4 regions of the Shewanella sp. M-Br genome follow, and region 3 is predicted to be linked to each of the others. Evidence: predicted binding sites of a transcription regulator. Region 3 holds the regulator's gene; each other region holds the start of a gene.
The links. The regulator sigma-54, encoded in region 3, starts transcription at its own class of promoters, with help from an activator protein. The targets are predictions, from matches to a motif close to GTTGGCACGNNNNTNGNNT.

Region 1: AAA952_RS01060 (BON domain-containing protein) is a predicted target of sigma-54. The motif match lies at 2,034-2,052, and genes of this name have one in related genera.
Region 2: AAA952_RS13860 (YggN family protein) is a predicted target of sigma-54. The motif match lies at 1,878-1,896, and genes of this name have one in related genera.
Region 4: AAA952_RS01025 (DUF1328 family protein) is a predicted target of sigma-54. The motif match lies at 1,635-1,653, and genes of this name have one in related genera.

What each region holds. Positions count from the first base shown of each region.
Region 1 covers NZ_BJBV01000001.1:251,752-255,948, reverse strand. The annotation lists gene AAA952_RS01070 (hypothetical protein) at 1-642, shown strand, start outside; gene AAA952_RS01065 (DUF3224 domain-containing protein) at 772-1,176, shown strand; gene AAA952_RS01060 (BON domain-containing protein) at 1,444-1,998, opposite strand; gene AAA952_RS01055 (hypothetical protein) at 2,275-2,730, opposite strand; gene AAA952_RS01050 (sigma-54 interaction domain-containing protein) at 2,979-4,197, shown strand, end outside.
Region 2 covers NZ_BJBV01000015.1:67,360-71,556, forward strand. The annotation lists gene trmB (tRNA (guanosine(46)-N7)-methyltransferase TrmB) at 1-480, shown strand, start outside; gene AAA952_RS13850 (YggL family protein) at 529-855, shown strand; gene glsB (glutaminase B) at 855-1,769, shown strand; gene AAA952_RS13860 (YggN family protein) at 1,971-2,792, shown strand; gene AAA952_RS13865 (LysR family transcriptional regulator) at 3,232-4,173, shown strand.
Region 3 covers NZ_BJBV01000010.1:54,613-58,809, forward strand. The annotation lists gene rapZ (RNase adapter RapZ) at 1-508, opposite strand, end outside; gene ptsN (PTS IIA-like nitrogen regulatory protein PtsN) at 505-948, opposite strand; gene hpf (ribosome hibernation promoting factor) at 951-1,238, opposite strand; gene AAA952_RS10175 (RNA polymerase factor sigma-54) at 1,267-2,745, opposite strand; gene lptB (LPS export ABC transporter ATP-binding protein) at 2,853-3,584, opposite strand; gene lptA (lipopolysaccharide transport periplasmic protein LptA) at 3,581-4,135, opposite strand; gene lptC (LPS export ABC transporter periplasmic protein LptC) at 4,122-4,197, opposite strand, start outside.
Region 4 covers NZ_BJBV01000001.1:245,539-249,735, forward strand. The annotation lists gene pfaD (eicosapentaenoate synthase subunit PfaD) at 1-1,379, shown strand, start outside; gene AAA952_RS01025 (DUF1328 family protein) at 1,735-1,911, shown strand; gene AAA952_RS01030 (hypothetical protein) at 1,936-2,130, shown strand; gene AAA952_RS01035 (diacylglycerol kinase family protein) at 2,275-3,954, shown strand; gene AAA952_RS01040 (hypothetical protein) at 4,005-4,197, opposite strand, start outside.

The DNA of each region.
Region 1 (4,197 bases), on a different contig from region 3:
GATGAAGCTATGGCGCATGAAAAAACTCAGGCTCAGGCGAATGAGATCGAAACTGTGACACCTTTTGAGGTAAAGCCTGTGGCGAATGCATCGGAAGTGATGCTTAAACTCTTTAGCTTAAATACCGCCAATCCTGTTGAAATAACGCTGCCTGAGGGCGGCAAGTCCGTTGCACTGACACATTTTATTAAGATCAAGCAAACAGAGTTTGCTATGGGCGATTACCAAGATGGTGAGGTAAAAGGTCGAGCATTACTCGATTACTTGCGCATTACACCGTTAAATTTCGATCCCGCTCTAGAGCCGGACACCCAAAGTGACGCACCGATTCAAGATGATCCTAAAATGCAAACTATGCCCTTTGTGGCGCCCTTTATTGTGACGACTCAAGGTTCGGGCGTATTTTGGTATCTTGGATTGTTTAATCTGGATTTTAAACACAATAGCTTGAAACACTTAGGCAGTGTCATGCTTGGCGATCGAATCGAGGTGGATAGTATTGAACCTGTTTATCCTTTTGAAGCCCCATTTAAAATTGCTGTGACTTATCGTGATAGAGCGTCTGACCAACCCATGTCTGAAACCCCTGAAATAGTCAAAACCATAGAGATGATAGTGAGTGAGACCAGCATACATAAGTAACGTGTAAATGCCATTATGGATCTACGTAGGCTTATGCTAAGTTGTTTTTCGGTCTGTGGGTGATGTTTGCTTCAGTAGCAAGCGTTAGCAGGTAATAGGTCAGCATAAGATTTCGACAAGGAGAGTGTCATGCAAGTTAGCAAAATCACTGGGAAATTTGATGTTAAGCTCACTCCTGATAGCCCCTATGCTACTGGTATTGGTGGTGTGACGTTAGGACGTATGGGCTTAGATAAAACCTTTTATGGTGAGCTTGAGGGGCGCAGCAAGGGGGAAATGCTCAGTGCTATGACGTCAGTCAAGGGCTCAGCTGGCTATGTGGCCATTGAACAAGTGGTTGGTAATTTGTGCGGTAAGCAGGGCAGTTTTGTATTACAACATTTTGGCATTATGACCGATGGACAAAATCGTCTGATCTTAGAAGTGATACCCCATTCTGGGGCGGGGGAGTTGCAGGGGTTAACTGGCACTATGACCATCAATATTGAGAATGGCCAACATTTTTATGCATTCCAGTTTGGCTTTGAAGCTTAGTTTGGCTTTGAAGCTTGAGTAACGCCTGTGTTTTAGCTCAGTTTTCTGTAACTCTTCTCCTTTATGATCATTCGAGTCATCTGAATTCACCCTTCTTAATTTAAGCGAGTAAGTCTTTTCGATTGAGTCTGAAAATGGGCATAAAAAAACCAGCTGAGGCTGGTTTTTTTGATTCTTTTTTCATAAAGCACTATCGAACCTTGAGTCTAGATCGGTGTGCTGTTACTTAAAATACGTTTAATTTAAAAAATGCCGTTGTCGCGAGAGTTAAGACACTTTTTTAACCACTTTAATTTTATCAACGACCTTTTTCACATCGTCGGTATTTTCGGCAATTTTCAGTGCTAGTTGACGTTCGGCATCGCTGGCAACTTCACCTTTCAATGTGACTATGCCATTGGCAACATCCACATTAATTTGGGTGCCGGATACGTCAGTTGAAAACAGTAAACGCGTTTTGATGACAGTGGCAACTTTAGAGTCAGTTAAGGTGGCAACAACTTCACTGGTGCCTTCTTTCTCATTCATTACAGTGAGTTGGTTATCGACATCTTTTACGCCGTCTAAACTTTTGATCAGTTCAGTGGCAAGAGCTTTATCGACACTGCTTTCCACTTTACCCGTTAACGTCACGTTTCCGTCTTTAACATCCGTTATAATGTCAAAGGAATTGAGGTTAGTGTTGAGCAGTAAAGTGGTTTCAGCTTTACCATCGATCCACGCATCCTTAGCCCCGTCCTTCCAATCTTGAGCCGCTGCGACATTTAAACTGATTGAACCGACAAGTAAAGCCACTAGTACTGATGCTGTTGTAGTTTTCATAATCATATCCTCCGTTGTTTTCTCGAAGCTAGATAATGCGCCAATCGTGCCAATGTTTTTAAGGTGATGATTTTTAATGTTTTAATTGTTTTATTTGGCGTTTTTATACCTTGGCACTTTCCTTTAGGTCGGTCTTTTTTACCGACAAAATGTAATTTTTTCTGGCATGCTGAGCCATCATTCGAGCATAAAAAACCGCACTCATCAGTGCGGTATTATGTCTGTAGTAAAAGTGGAGGGGAGTCGGTTAAATATGGCTCACTTAGCGACAGGGAATTAATGGTGATTGAGCGATCCCGTACCGTCGTAACTCATTTGCAGCCAAGCGGCACCCTCTGCAAGTTGGTTTGCAAGTTGTGGCTGATGCGCTTGCCTTACTGCTTGTTTTATTTGGATTAGCACTTGCTGCTCTATGTCGACAAGGGCGGTCATAGCCTGCGAGATTTGGCACTGTTGCAGCAATTCTGTTGCTTGAGTATAAGTGACGGGCACGGTGTGACTTAGGCCATTAATTGGCTCGTCAGCCAAACGTCTCAGCTGTTCAAACCGAGTTAACATTCGTTGGTGGATGTTAGCTTTGGCGGAAAAAACACGTTTAAGATTATAGTCTTCGACATACCTCCTCGCTTGGTTGTAAAATGTGAGTCCTTCTTGATTCAGCTTGATGATTTCATCGATCAACATGATATCGGCGCGGATATCAGTCTGATGTTGCACAACATTAGACTTCATTATGGACCTCCTAATGCCAGTGTTCGACATAGATTGTTTAACTGCTTGGGTAAACTGATTTTGTTTCGTTCAGCTACCATGCATATTCTGTTCTCGTTTTTAATGATATTTTAACAGGCTGATTTTTAGACTGATATTCTCCGTTCATCGAGATATCATCTTAGAACATCGGCAACTATTACCGTTGCTGTTGTTAAAATTTCACGACTGACATACAGTAGCACTTCATACACAGGGAGTGGGATAGCATGGCTCGATTGACACTTTTTTATCACCTGCAGGATGTAAACGCCGAGCAAGCTATCATTGAACTCGCCGGCGCAGCCGACTTTAATAAGCTACGCAGTGTCGATGATTTACCTTGGATAGAGCAGCTTGAGGCGAACCACATTGATGTTGCCATCATTGAGCTGTCTAGCCTTAGCCGTGAGGATTATCTTGGGCTGCTGGACAATACGGCCTTGTCTAATATCGAGTTTATATTTCTCTCCGACGGTCAGCCGAACCCCAATCTTGATCAGTTAATGTCGAATTTTGCCTGTTATCATTTTCGTAAACCCTACGATATGACGTTGATCAGTGACATCTTCGCCGATTTTGCCCTGTATTTAGTCTCATCACCAATCCGGCCTCGGCCTTTTTCCAGCGAGCTAGACCAATATGGTTTGCTTGTCGGTTCCTCTGCAGCTATGCACAAGCTGTATCGTACGATACGTCGCGTTTCTGCGACCGACAGTAATGTGCTGATTATTGGTGAGAGTGGCGCAGGGAAAGAGCTCGTTGCCAATACCATACATCTTGCCAGCCCGAGATTGAACGAGCCTTTTATTGCAATTAACTGCGGTGCATTAAGCCCTGAGTTGGTCGATAGTGAGCTGTTTGGTCATGTCAAAGGCGCTTTCACTGGTGCGAATCGCGATCACAAAGGCGTATTTGAGCAGGCAGAAGGTGGAACCTTATTTCTTGATGAAGTCACCGAAATGCCGATTGAGCATCAAGTGAAGTTACTCAGAGTGCTTGAAAATAGCGAATATCGTCCCGTTGGCGGTGCCAAAGTGCAGCATGCCAATGTGCGGATTGTGGCGGCAACTAATCGTGATCCCATAGTGGCGATTGAGGCAGGGCAATTTCGCGAAGATTTGTATTTCCGTTTGGCCCAGTTCCCTATCCGCGTTCCGCCATTAAGGGAACGTGGCGATGATATTCTCGGGCTAGCGCAGCATTTTCTTGCCTATCGTAATGTGGCCGAAAAGCAGAATAAAAGCCTCGCTGAAGACAGTGCGCAGATGATTGCGGCATATCCTTGGCCAGGGAATGTGCGTGAATTAAAACATGCCATTGAGCGAGCCTATATTTTGGCAGATCAAGAGATTTTACCCAGCCATTTACAGCTACCTCAGACGAATGAAGTGGGTTTATGTGGTGGTGAACAAGTTGTTATCCCCCAAGGCATGCGCTTAGATGATT
Region 2 (4,197 bases), on a different contig from region 3:
ATGGCTAAAGATGCACCAGAGCAAAATTTCATTGGTATTGAAGTACATAAACCGGGTGTAGGCTCTTGCCTCAGTGATGCAGCCATTGCTGGTGTGACTAATTTACGTGTGTATCATCACGATGCCATGGAAGTATTAGAACATGCGATTGCTGACGGTTCATTAGCCCGAGTGCAATTGTTCTTCCCAGATCCTTGGCATAAAAAACGTCACCATAAACGCCGCATCGTACAAGCTGAATTTGCCGAACTTATTCGTCGCAAGCTAAAAATTGGCGGTGTTTTCCATATGGCAACTGACTGGGAAGAGTACAGCGAGCATATGTTAGAGGTGATGCAAGCCGCACCGGGTTATCAAAACCAGTCGGCCGACGGCAGTGTGGTGCCGCGTCCTGATCATCGTCCATTGACAAAGTTTGAAGCCCGCGGCCATAGACTGGGTCACGGTGTATGGGATCTGATGTTTGAGCGTATCGCTTAATCACGAACTCAATTTTAGCTAATTTTAAACACAAAAGGGAAAATCACTATGGCAACTAATCGTAGCCGTCGTTTACGTAAGAAAATGCGCGTTGATGAATTCCAAGAGTTAGGTTTCGATATGGCTTGGACTTTTGATGCATCAGTATCTGAAGCCGATATCGATGCAACTGTAGATAAATTCATCGATGAAGTGATCGAAACCCGTAAATTAGGTTTCCATGGCGGCGGCCACATCGAATGGGAAGGCATTATCGCCACCCAAACGATTGGTAAATGTACCGAAGAAGATATTGCTGCAGTTAAGGCATTCTGGGCGACCCAAAAAGTATCTCAGGTTGAAGTTAGCGAACTGTACGACATTTGGTGGGGTTAATGCCCGAGTTGGCATTACTTGAGGAAGTGGTCGAGAAAGTTCGACCCTTGCTCGGCCAAGGAAAGGTTGCAAATTATATCCCCGCACTGGCCAGCGTTGATGCTGGCAAATTAGGTATTGCCGTCACGACTGTTGACGGTGAAACTTTAGGTGCGGGCGATTACCTTGAGCCGTTTTCGATTCAAAGTATCTCCAAAGTTTTCAGCTTAACCTTAGCGTTAACTTTATATGAAGAAGCCGAAATCTGGAGCCGTGTTGGCAAAGAACCTTCGGGCCATTCATTCAACTCTTTAGTACAAGTCGAGTTAGAACGTGGCAAGCCACGCAACCCATTTATCAATGCTGGCGCGTTAGTGATTGCTGACTTATTGCAGAGTCGTTTAGGTGCACCTAAACACAGAATGCTTGAGTTAGTCAGGCAACTTAGCCAAAACGATAAAGTGTGTTTCGATAAACAAGTAGCAGATTCAGAATATCAGCATAGTGCGCGCAATGCGGCTATCGCTTATTTGATGAAGTCCTTTGGTAATTTTCAAGGTGATGTTGATACTGTGCTGCGCACCTATTTTCATTATTGCGCCTTGAAGATGAATTGTGCTGACTTGTCTAAGGCCATGTTGTATTTAGCTAATCGCGGCAAAAGTATCACAGGGACTGAGCTTATTTCTCAAGTGCAAACTCGGCAACTTAACGCTCTGTTGGCAACCTCGGGCTTATACGATGGTGCGGGTGAGTTTGCTTATCGTGTTGGTATGCCAGGTAAAAGTGGCGTCGGCGGCGGTATTATTGCCGTGATCCCTGGAGAACTGTCGATTTGTGTATGGTCGCCAGAACTCGATAATAATGGCAACTCACTTGCGGGCACAGCGATGCTTGAGCATCTAAGTCAGCGTCTCGGTCGTTCTATTTTCTAGTCTTATCTCTCGTTTTTTATTAGCACTATCAGACTAAATGTTAGCGAATTTCGCTAATGACCTTTTAGTGCTAACTTTCAAAATTCAACATAATCAAATTGTTATAAAGTTGGCACGTCTCCTGCTATAAGCTATTCACATGGTATAAGCTATTCAGTAGTTTAGGTTTATCGAATTATTCAGATTAAAGGACGAACAAAAATGAAATTAAATAAGTTATTAACTGGATTTGCATTATCTGGCGTGATTTTAGGGGCATCTAGCGTACAGCTGGCGCAAGCACAAATAGAACCAAAAATAGATGAGCGCTGTGAGGTCTCCTTAAATTATGACGTTATGGTCGAGCCTAAAAAATTAGTCATGAGCGAGAAGGGCACAGAAAAGTATCGTATCGAAGTTGACAAGTTATTTGTGGAAGGTAAGCAAGTTAACTTAACCGACAAGCAGAAAAAATTGGTTACTCAATATGCCGATGAAGTTTCGACTCAAGTGCCAGAAGTGATTGAACTGGTGAATGAGGCAGTATCTCTTGCTTCCAAAGCGGTTGGTATGGCCTTAACACCTTTAATGGGTGATGCCGCTGGTGCAAAATTTAATGAAATGATGGCTGGCGTTCAAAAACGGGTTGATTCAGTGGCTTACAAGAATGGTGATAGCTTCTATTTAGGGGCGACTGAAGACTCGATGCAAAGTACATTTAACGATGAATTCGAGCAGGAAATGGAACAAATTGTCCAGAATTCAATTGGCGCAATTATGATGAACTTAGGTGGCCAAATCATGTCTGGTGGCGGTGAAAATTTTGAAGCTAAGATGGATACCTTCTCCCAAAAAATGGACAAGTTAGGCCAAGATATTGAGCAACAAATTGAGAGCCAATCTAAGGGATTAGAAGCTAAGGCTGACCGTTTGTGCGACCGATTTGAAAATTTGTTAGTGCTTGAAAATCAATTGCGCCAAGAAGTGCCAGAACTAGCACCTTATGTGTTGACACAAAACTCAACCAAGGAACTGCGTGAATAGTACTTGTAAATAGTTCTTGCGAATCGCCCTTAGTTTTAACTGCAATAACTTCTATCTCCTTGTGCATGAGTCAAACTTGAATGCTACGCCCCTAGTCAATTTATCGACTAGGGGCTTTTTTATTGGCTACGGTTTAATCGTGGTGACAACCCTTATGGCTAAGTTGATGTGGCTTATAGGCTAGGCTTGCAGCGATTTAGTTCGGAATGTTACAGTCTAGAGACGAATATTTGGTATACTCTTAAAATATAATTAAAAGCTGGCATATCAGTCAGATATAACCCCCTACTTTAGTGGACTTTTTCGGTCTAAATCTCTGCGTTATATCATTTTGATGCGAGATATCAATGCTATGGTTATTTTTAAGCGATGATTACGCTAACCATAGCTGCTCACCGAAAGTTAATATCATTGTCGTAAACAGCTTAAGGCGACTTCCATGTTAGAACTGTTAGAACCTATTGCGATTTTTACTCATGTGGCCAGAGCAGGGAGTTTTAGTGCCGCCGCAAGAAGGCTTGGGATCTCTAAGTCTAAGGTCAGTACACAAGTCGCCGATCTTGAACATAGACTTGGTGTTCAATTAATTCAACGTACCACCCGCAGCTTAAGTCTGACTGAAGCAGGGCATTTGCTGTATCTGCAAGGTGAAGAACTGCTGCGTGACGCTGAACAAGCGATAGCCAGCGTGCATAACTTAAATGATGCGACCCGCGGCGTGCTTAAGGTGGGGATTTCCCAATCCTTTGGAGTGATGCATATCATTCCTGCGTTGCCATCTTTTATGGCAAAACATCCTGAGCTTGAGCTACAAGTGAGCTTACTGGACCATAAAGTGGATGTCGTGAGCGAAGGCTTAGACTTACTGTTAACTATGTCTGAGCAATTACCGCTTGGCATGGTTGCTAGACCTCTGATGAAGTGCCAATTCCTGTTAGTTGCTTCGCCTGGCTATATTGCTCAACATGGCGAGCCAACTCGACCTGAGCAGCTAGTTGACCACAACTGTTTGGTCTATCAAGGCGAGTGGCACGAGCACAGCATGTGGCAATTTAAGAAGGGTGATGACTACTGTGAAATTGGCGTATCGGGTAATTTCAGGGTGGATAATGCGCCTGCATTAAAATCCGCTGCAATCAGTGGTCTTGGAGTTGTGTATCTTGCGAGTTATCTGATGGAGGATGAAATTGCCAAAGGGACATTAGTGCCTTTACTGAAGGATTGGCAATTGACCCACCATCTGCCATTGCAGGCGGTTTATCCCCGTCGTAAGCACTTAGCACCTAAGGTCAGTTCTTTTATCGAATTCATCAAAGATCACATAGGAACGCCGCCGTATTGGGATGCTCCCTATGTCGAATTATTCAGTAAACGTCAGTAAAATAGGAAACATTGTTCTCAAAAG
Region 3 (4,197 bases):
TAAAGCCAAAGGACTCGAAGTTGATCACGAGTTCTTTATCGACACTACCAAGGAGAATTTGTCTGACTTGGTCGCTTAAATCATAGATATTCAAATTCGACGTATCTATGTAGTGATCGACCAGTTTTGACATAGGCTCGAGCAGTTTCCCCTCCAGCTTTATCGCTTCTTGCAAAGAGACTCGGCTCTTCGACAAAGGATGCAAACGGCGGGTTTCGCTGTAACGCTTGAGCAGAATTTTATCGCTGGAGTTAAGGAAGAAGCTCGTTAACTCAGTATCTGGAGGTAGGCTAGCGAGTTGTTTCACTAAGACCTTATCCTGCTCAGGCATGTTACGCACGTCGACACTGATGGCGACGAGATCGTTACTGCCTTTGAGTTGCTCAAGCAAACTGCCAATCAATGGCAAGGGAAGGTTATCGACACAATAATAGCCGAGATCTTCGAGTACCCTAAGGGCGACAGATTTGCCTGAGCCTGAGCGGCCCGACACTATGACCAGTTTCATCCAGTGATTACCTGATAGAGTTCCGTTTCATCATGCGTCTTGCGTAATTGCTTTAATATTTGCTTGTCGCTCAGCTTTTCGGCCATGCAAGACAAGGTACTTAAGTGCTGCTGACATTGGTCTGCAGGCACCAGTAGTGCAAATAAAATATCAACAGGTTGCTTATCGATAGCATCAAATGCTATCGGCTCTTCACACTTAATTAGTATGGCAATGGGCTGATCTATATCGGCTAGTCGACCATGTGGAATGGCGATGCCGTTACCTATACCTGTGCTCCCCATCTTTTCGCGCGCCACTAGGCTTTCGAATATCTCTTGAGATGAGAGGGTCGGGTACTGGGCAGCGACTAAGTCGCTGATGAGTTCCAGTACCTTTTTCTTGCTGCCCGGAGTGGCGCAGGTAGTGCACTCCGGCCGCAGTATGGTACAAAGTTCCATTATTAGTGTTTTGTTAACTTCTCTTTGTGTTTAATAACCTGACGGTCAAGCTTGTCAATCAGGGCGTCTATAGCGGCATACATGTCAGCATGCTCTGAAGTTGCAAAAACTTCACCACCTATGAGGTTTATTCTCGCTTCAGCAATCTGTTGCATTTTCTCAACATTGAGCACAACGTGCACATTATTGATCTGTTCGAAATGGCGTTCAAGTTTTGAAAACTTTTCTTCTACATATGCACGTAACGATTCGGTAATTTCGACATGGTGTCCACTTAGGTTTATTTGCATAGAAACGTCCTCCGATATCCACTGTAGGTTATAAACTTTTACGCTGATTAGAAGGTGGAATAAGCATAGCCTCTCGGTACTTCGCAATGGTTCTGCGGGCTACGTTGATCCCTTGTTCTGCCAGAAGTTGTGCCATCTTACTATCGCTTAATGGTTTTTTCTGGTTTTCCGCTGCCACCAGTTTCTTTATAAAGGCTCTGATTGCTGTGGATGAGCACTCACCACCATCGTCAGTCCCGACGTGGCTAGAGAAGAAGTATTTTAGTTCAAAAAGTCCCTTAGGGGTATGCATGTATTTTTGAGTTGTGACCCGTGAGATGGTGGACTCATGCATTTCTACCGCTTCAGCAATATCGTTAAGCACCATAGGCTTCATGGCTTCTTCACCATACTCAAAGAAACCTTGCTGATATTGCACTATGCAATTAGCAACTTTAAGCAAAGTGTCGTTACGGCTTTCTAGACTCTTAATAAACCATTTAGCCTCTTGCAGATGGCCGCGAATAAATTGGCTATCGGCTTGGTTTTTTGTGCTGCGTGCCATAGAAGCATAATGTTGATTTACATTGATTTTGGGCATGCAGTCAGGATTAAGCTCAACGACCCAGCGGCCATTTTTCTTCGACACAGACACATCTGGGATAACGTATTCGTCATTATTGGGCGTGATCAACAAACCTGGGCGAGGATTGAGGGTTTGGATGAGTGCTATACCATCCCTTAATTCATCTTCTTTTAATTTAGTCTTACGCATCAACAACCTAAAATCACGGGCGGCGATCAGATCTAAATGATCTTTGATCAGCATACGGGCGTTTTCTAGGTTGGGAGTATCAGCGGCGAAATGCGACAGTTGGATCAGCAGGCATTCACTTAAATCGCGGGCGGCAACGCCTATGGGATCAAAATGCTGAATGCGCTTGAGTACGGCTTCGACTTCGTCAAGCTCAACTTCAGGATTGCCCATGGCTTCGAGAATTTCTTCAGTGCTTTGGGTGAGATAGCCCTGATCGTCGATTGCATCAATAATGGCGGTGGCAATGGCTAAATCGGTTTCAGAAAACGGCGTGAGGTTTTTTTGCCATTCTAAGTGTTCGTACAAACCTTCACTGGTCTCGCCTTGGAAGGGCATATCGTCTTCACGACTGCCGCCGGGGCCTGAGTTTGGGGAGGCGGTAAACACTTCATCCCATGTGGTGTCCATGGGGAGCTCATCGGGCATGGATTCTTTGGTTAGCGACTCTGCCGTGTCTATGGTGGAGCTGTCTTTTTCTGGTGGCAGAGTGCTAGATTCACTGAAATCCGTATCGGATAGCGTTTGGTTTACAGGGGTTTTAGTGGCGTCGAATTGATCCTCTTCCAGCTCGAGAAGGGGATTAGAATCTAATGCTTGCTGGATCTCTTGCTGCAGTTCTAATGACGACAGTTGCAACAGACGTATGGCCTGTTGTAATTGTGGCGTCATGGTTAACTGTTGACCCAGTTTGAGCTGGAGTGACGCTTTCATGTTACCGCTGATCCCTACGTTATTATTGTTGGATGAGGTCGCTTATTATTATCTTGAGTGAAGCCCAATGGCGGTATAAATTGCCTCCATTGGCTTCGCTCGATTAACTATAGCCTGAATTGTTCACCTAAGTACACAGCCCTAACTTGCTGATTGTCTAAGATCTCTGCTGGAGTTCCTTCGGCAATCAGGTTTCCGTGACTCACAATATAAGCATGTTCACATACATCTAATGTCTCGCGGACATTATGGTCTGTGATCAGTACGCCAAGGCCGCGACTTTTGAGTTGTTCGATAATCTTCTTGATGTCGATAACTGAAATAGGATCGACGCCGGCAAACGGTTCATCGAGCAAAATGAACTTAGGATTAGCGGCTAAAGCCCGCGCAATTTCGACGCGACGACGTTCGCCACCCGACAATGACATGCCTTGGCTGTCACGGATGTGGGTGATATGAAACTCTTCGAGCAGATGTTCTAGTTCTTCTTCTCGTTCTTCGTTTTTAAGTTCTTTACGAGTTTGCAGTACGGCCATGATGTTGTCATGAACAGTTAGCTTACGAAAGATACTGGCTTCCTGCGGTAAGTAACCTATGCCTTTGCGGGCACGCAGATGCATAGGATCTGCGGTTAAATCATCATCGTCGATAAAGATATGTCCCTTATCGCTCTTCACTAGCCCGACAACCATGTAAAAGGTCGTGGTTTTACCTGCACCGTTTGGACCGAGTAGGCCAACGACTTGACCGGTTTTTACCGTCAGACTGACGTCTTTAACCACTTGGCGACTCTTGTAACTTTTCGCCAGATTTTGTGCTCTTAAGGTGATTTGGGTCATTTAGAGTCCTGCTTTTTCACAGGTTTATCCGCTGGAGCATCTGATTTAGCATCATCTTGATAGTTTTCTGGCTGAATAATAGTGATCACGCGATCGTCACCACTGCCAGTACTCTCGGCCATCAATTTCTGTTGAATCATGTTATAGCGGATTAAATTGCCTGTAACTTGGCTACCCGCTTGATCTAATGACGCCATACCTTTCAGTGTTAAGGTGCGGCTTGCCATATCGTAACGAATTTCTTTCGCGCTGGCCGATGCAGGACGGCCATCGTCTAATATCTGGCTATACGTAGCAGGGTTGCCTGTGGCGACTAAAGTTTTGCTATTTTCACCTTCAGCGGAAAATGCACGCAGTTCATTTGCTTGGATTTTTATTGAGCCTTGGGTAACTTCAACCGGACCAAAGAAGATGATCTGGTTGTTTTTGATATCCGCAGTTTGGCTCACAGCTTTAATTTTGACTTCTTGCTTTAAGTCGCCCACTTTCGCGAAAGCACTCATGCTCATAATTAGCATTAGGCTGGCAAGTAATACGTTATTTTGCTTCATATGTTCCTACTACCTGACTGGTCAATTGCACTTCTTGCGCGTTGAGGTCGGCATAAAGGCCT
Region 4 (4,197 bases), on a different contig from region 3:
TAGGCGACAGTAATTTTCGCCGCGTCCACGGTGTCAAATACGCTTACTACGCCGGCGCTATGGCCAACGGTATTGCCTCGGAAGAACTGGTTATCGCGCTAGGTCAAGCGGGCATTTTGTGTTCGTTTGGCGCGGCGGGGTTAATCCCATCCCGCGTTGAAGCGGCCATTACTCGCATTCAGGCGGCGCTGCCTAATGGTCCTTATGCTTTTAACTTAATTCACAGCCCAAGCGAGCCCGCATTAGAGCGCGGCAGTGTTGAGCTGTTCTTAAAACATAAAGTGCGCACGGTCGAAGCCTCGGCATTTTTAGGTTTAACACCGCAAATCGTCTATTACCGCGCGGCGGGTTTGAGCCGCGACGAACATGGCGAGATAGTCATTGGCAACAAAGTCATCGCCAAAATCAGCCGTACCGAAGTCGCGACTAAGTTTATGGAGCCAGCGCCAGCCAAAATCCTCCAGCAATTAGTGAGTGACGGCCTTATCAGCCAAGACCAAATGGCGATGGCATTGCAGGTGCCTATGGCGGACGACATCACAGCCGAAGCCGACTCAGGCGGCCATACCGACAATCGTCCATTGGTCACGCTATTGCCGACGATTTTGGCGCTCAAAGATGAAATCCAAGCTAAGTATCAATATAAAACGCCCATCCGTGTTGGCGCAGGCGGCGGCGTCGGCACACCCGATGCAGCATTAGCCACCTTCAACATGGGTGCGGCCTTTATCGTCACAGGTTCAATCAACCAAGCGTGTGTGGAGGCGGGCGCGAGCGAACACACCCGTAAGTTACTCGCCACCACAGAAATGGCCGATGTGACTATGGCGCCTGCCGCCGATATGTTCGAAATGGGCGTGAAATTACAAGTGGTTAAGCGCGGCACTTTGTTCCCGATGCGCGCCAATAAGCTTTATGAGATCTACACCCGTTACGATTCGATTGATGCCATCCCTGCGGACGAGCGTAAAAAACTCGAAGAGCAAGTGTTCCGCTCATCACTCGATGATATTTGGGCGGGCACTGTCGCCCACTTTAACGAGCGCGATCCTAAACAAATCGAGCGTGCACTGGATAACCCCAAACGTAAGATGGCGCTGATTTTCCGCTGGTATTTGGGTCTGTCTAGCCGCTGGTCGAACACAGGTGAAGTCGGCCGCGAAATGGATTACCAAATTTGGGCAGGCCCAGCGCTCGGCGCATTTAATGCTTGGGCGAAAGGCAGTTATTTAGATGACTATAAGGCCCGTAATGCGGTGGATTTAGCCAAACATTTAATGGTAGGCGCGGCGTATCAATCCCGCATTAACCTGCTGTTATCCCAAGGCGCGACCATTCCAGTTAGCCTGCAACGCTGGAAACCATTAAATCGTTTTTAAACGTATTTAGCTCCTATCATCTTGTATTATAAGATCATAATATCTTCAAGCCGACACAAACTCACAGTGTCGGCTTTTATTTGTCTTTACTTATGAACAACATCAGCTCACAGTCTTTGATTCAACGTATTAGGCTGAAACTCTTACCGAAGCTTAGGTAAAAATTGCCTACCCCTCTTTTAATTCACTCACACCATTTTAAATAAAATGATTTAAATTATATTTAAAATCAATTAACTACTTAAAATTTTTAAAGTTGGCATTAAGATCGCAATCAAGTAAGAGCCATTAGCCGTTACCTTACAAGTGACACAAACTGTCATGAAAAGGATTAATACAAGGGCAGGAGGTTATTATGCTAGGTTGGACATTAGTATTTCTAGTTGTTGCCGTGATTGCCGGGTTGTTAGGATTTGCTGGGATTGCTGGCGCAGCGGCGGGAATAGCGAAAATCATTTTCTTCATATTTATTGTGTTATTAGTGATTTCTCTGCTGATCAATGCCCTTAAGGGTAAATCACCGCGACTATAATTTTTTTTAGAAAAGGAGATAGATATGAAACCATTTACCCTGATGACAAGTGCAGCATTCGCATTATTACTCGCCCTAGGTTTAACGGCCTGTAGTGATAACAAAGCCGAAGACGCGGGCGAAAAAATCGATGAAGTAATGACTGATACAGGTAACGCCATCGAAGATGCCTGTGAAGAAGTCAAAGAAGGTGTTAAAGCTAAAGATACTAAGTGCTAAACAAACCTCACTTTAGGGTGGCAATAGACTCGTCTACTGCCACCCTTTTGGTTTAGACTCGCTCATTTCTGCATCTCTCATCTCGACACCTATCCATTCAAGTGCAACGATTTTAACCAAGAACAATGGCATTGGAGGACTTGCATGCTAACGAAGATCCACATCAAATATTTGTACACTGCAGGTGCAGTATTGTTAGCCTATTTTGCAGTAACAGATACTTCTCCCCTGCTCACTTTCATTTGTGCATGGACAAGTCTGTCACTGTTTTTAGTCGGTTCAGCCTATTGGTTTAATCTCGCCAGTATTTTTAGAAAACGCCAAGATGGCACTATTCCTTGGTATATTCGTTGGGGTTTTATTCCCTTTTTATTAGGCAGTCGACTCTATAACCACTGGGCCAGAAAATACGATTCAGTACCACCCATGCAGAGGATTGATGAACATCTGTATCTCGGCTGTAGACTCTTTTCCGCAGATCTGGAAACGATTAAAGCCAATAAGATCACTGCCATTCTGGATGTCACCGCTGAATTTGATGGCTTAGATTGGTCGCAATTTGAGGATCATATCGAGTATTTAAATATTCCCATCCTCGACCATAGCGTACCGACCAGCGCCCAACTCAATCAAGCCGTTAACTGGCTGCACCGCCAAGTGCGCGCCAATAAACAGGTACTCATCCACTGTGCTATGGGTCGTGGCCGCTCAGTGCTGGTACTCGCCGCTTATTTGGTTTGTAAAGATAAACAACAGCACTTCGCCGAAGTACTGCAGCAGATAAAGCAAATTCGCAAAACCGCCGGCTTAAACAAATGGCAATTACGCGCGCTAGATCGCATGCTCAGTCAAGGGAAAATTAACATCCACAAAGTGGCGTGGATTATCGCCAACCCAGTTTCTGGTGGCGGGAAATGGCAAGAATACAGCGAGCAAATCCAAGATGAACTCAAAGCCTATTTTGACCTGACTTTAAAACTCACAACAGCAGACGAAACCGCAAATGTCTTCGCCGAGCAAGCCCGTAATGCAGGCGCTGATATTATTATCGCCTGTGGTGGCGATGGTACTGTGACTGAAGTGGCCTCTCAAATCGTTGATACGGATATCGTCTTAGGCATCATTCCTCTTGGCACAACTAATGCTCTCAGTCATGCCCTCTTTGGTTTAGGCAGTAAGCTTATTCCTATCTCTCAGGCGTTGGATAATATTATTCAAGGGCATTGCCAAGCCATTGATACCGCGCGTTGTAATGAGGAGTTAGTGTTGTTGCTTGTGGGCATAGGGTTTGAGCAACAAATGATTGAATCCGCGAACCGTGAGCGTAAAAATGCTCTCGGCCAGTTTGCCTACCTCGATGGCTTATGGCGCGCAGTGAATGCCGATATCACTTTAACCATCCAGCTCAGCTTAGATGATGCAAAACCCACAACATTAACGACCCATAGCCTAATCGTTGCCAATGCCGCACCGTTTACCAGCGTGTTGGCGCAGGGCGATGGCGAACCAAACATGACCGACGGGTTGCTCGACATTACTTGGTTGGATGCTGGCGATGAACCCAAAGAGCAGTTGCTTAGCCTCGCTGAATTAGCGATTGCGGGATGGGTAAAAGAAGGCAATAAGAGTGTGCGAGATCAACAAGCGAGTGCAAGTAAAGTCCATCATGCCCATGCTAAAAAGGTCACCATCAGCAGCCAGCCTAAGTGTAAATATGTGATTGATGGTGAAGTATTTGAGCCTGCGGATCTCACTATTGAAGTCCAGCCAGCATCTCTTAAAGTGTTTGTTCCTTATCAGGAAACCACTGAGCAAGATGAGTGATCGTTGTGGAGGACATCCAGCCTAACTTTTTAGGCTGGATGACTGAGCATTTATAGAACGAACAAAAAATATAAAATATTCAACAAAATAAATATAACCAGCAGAACCAGTACCCGCATGAAATTAAATTCACTACCTTTGGGAAGTGATTTTTGAGTAGTGTTACTAAAATCCTGCAATTTACAGTCTATCGCCTGCGCGCATTGCTGTAGAACTTGTTGTAATTCCTTTCTATCAGTACTG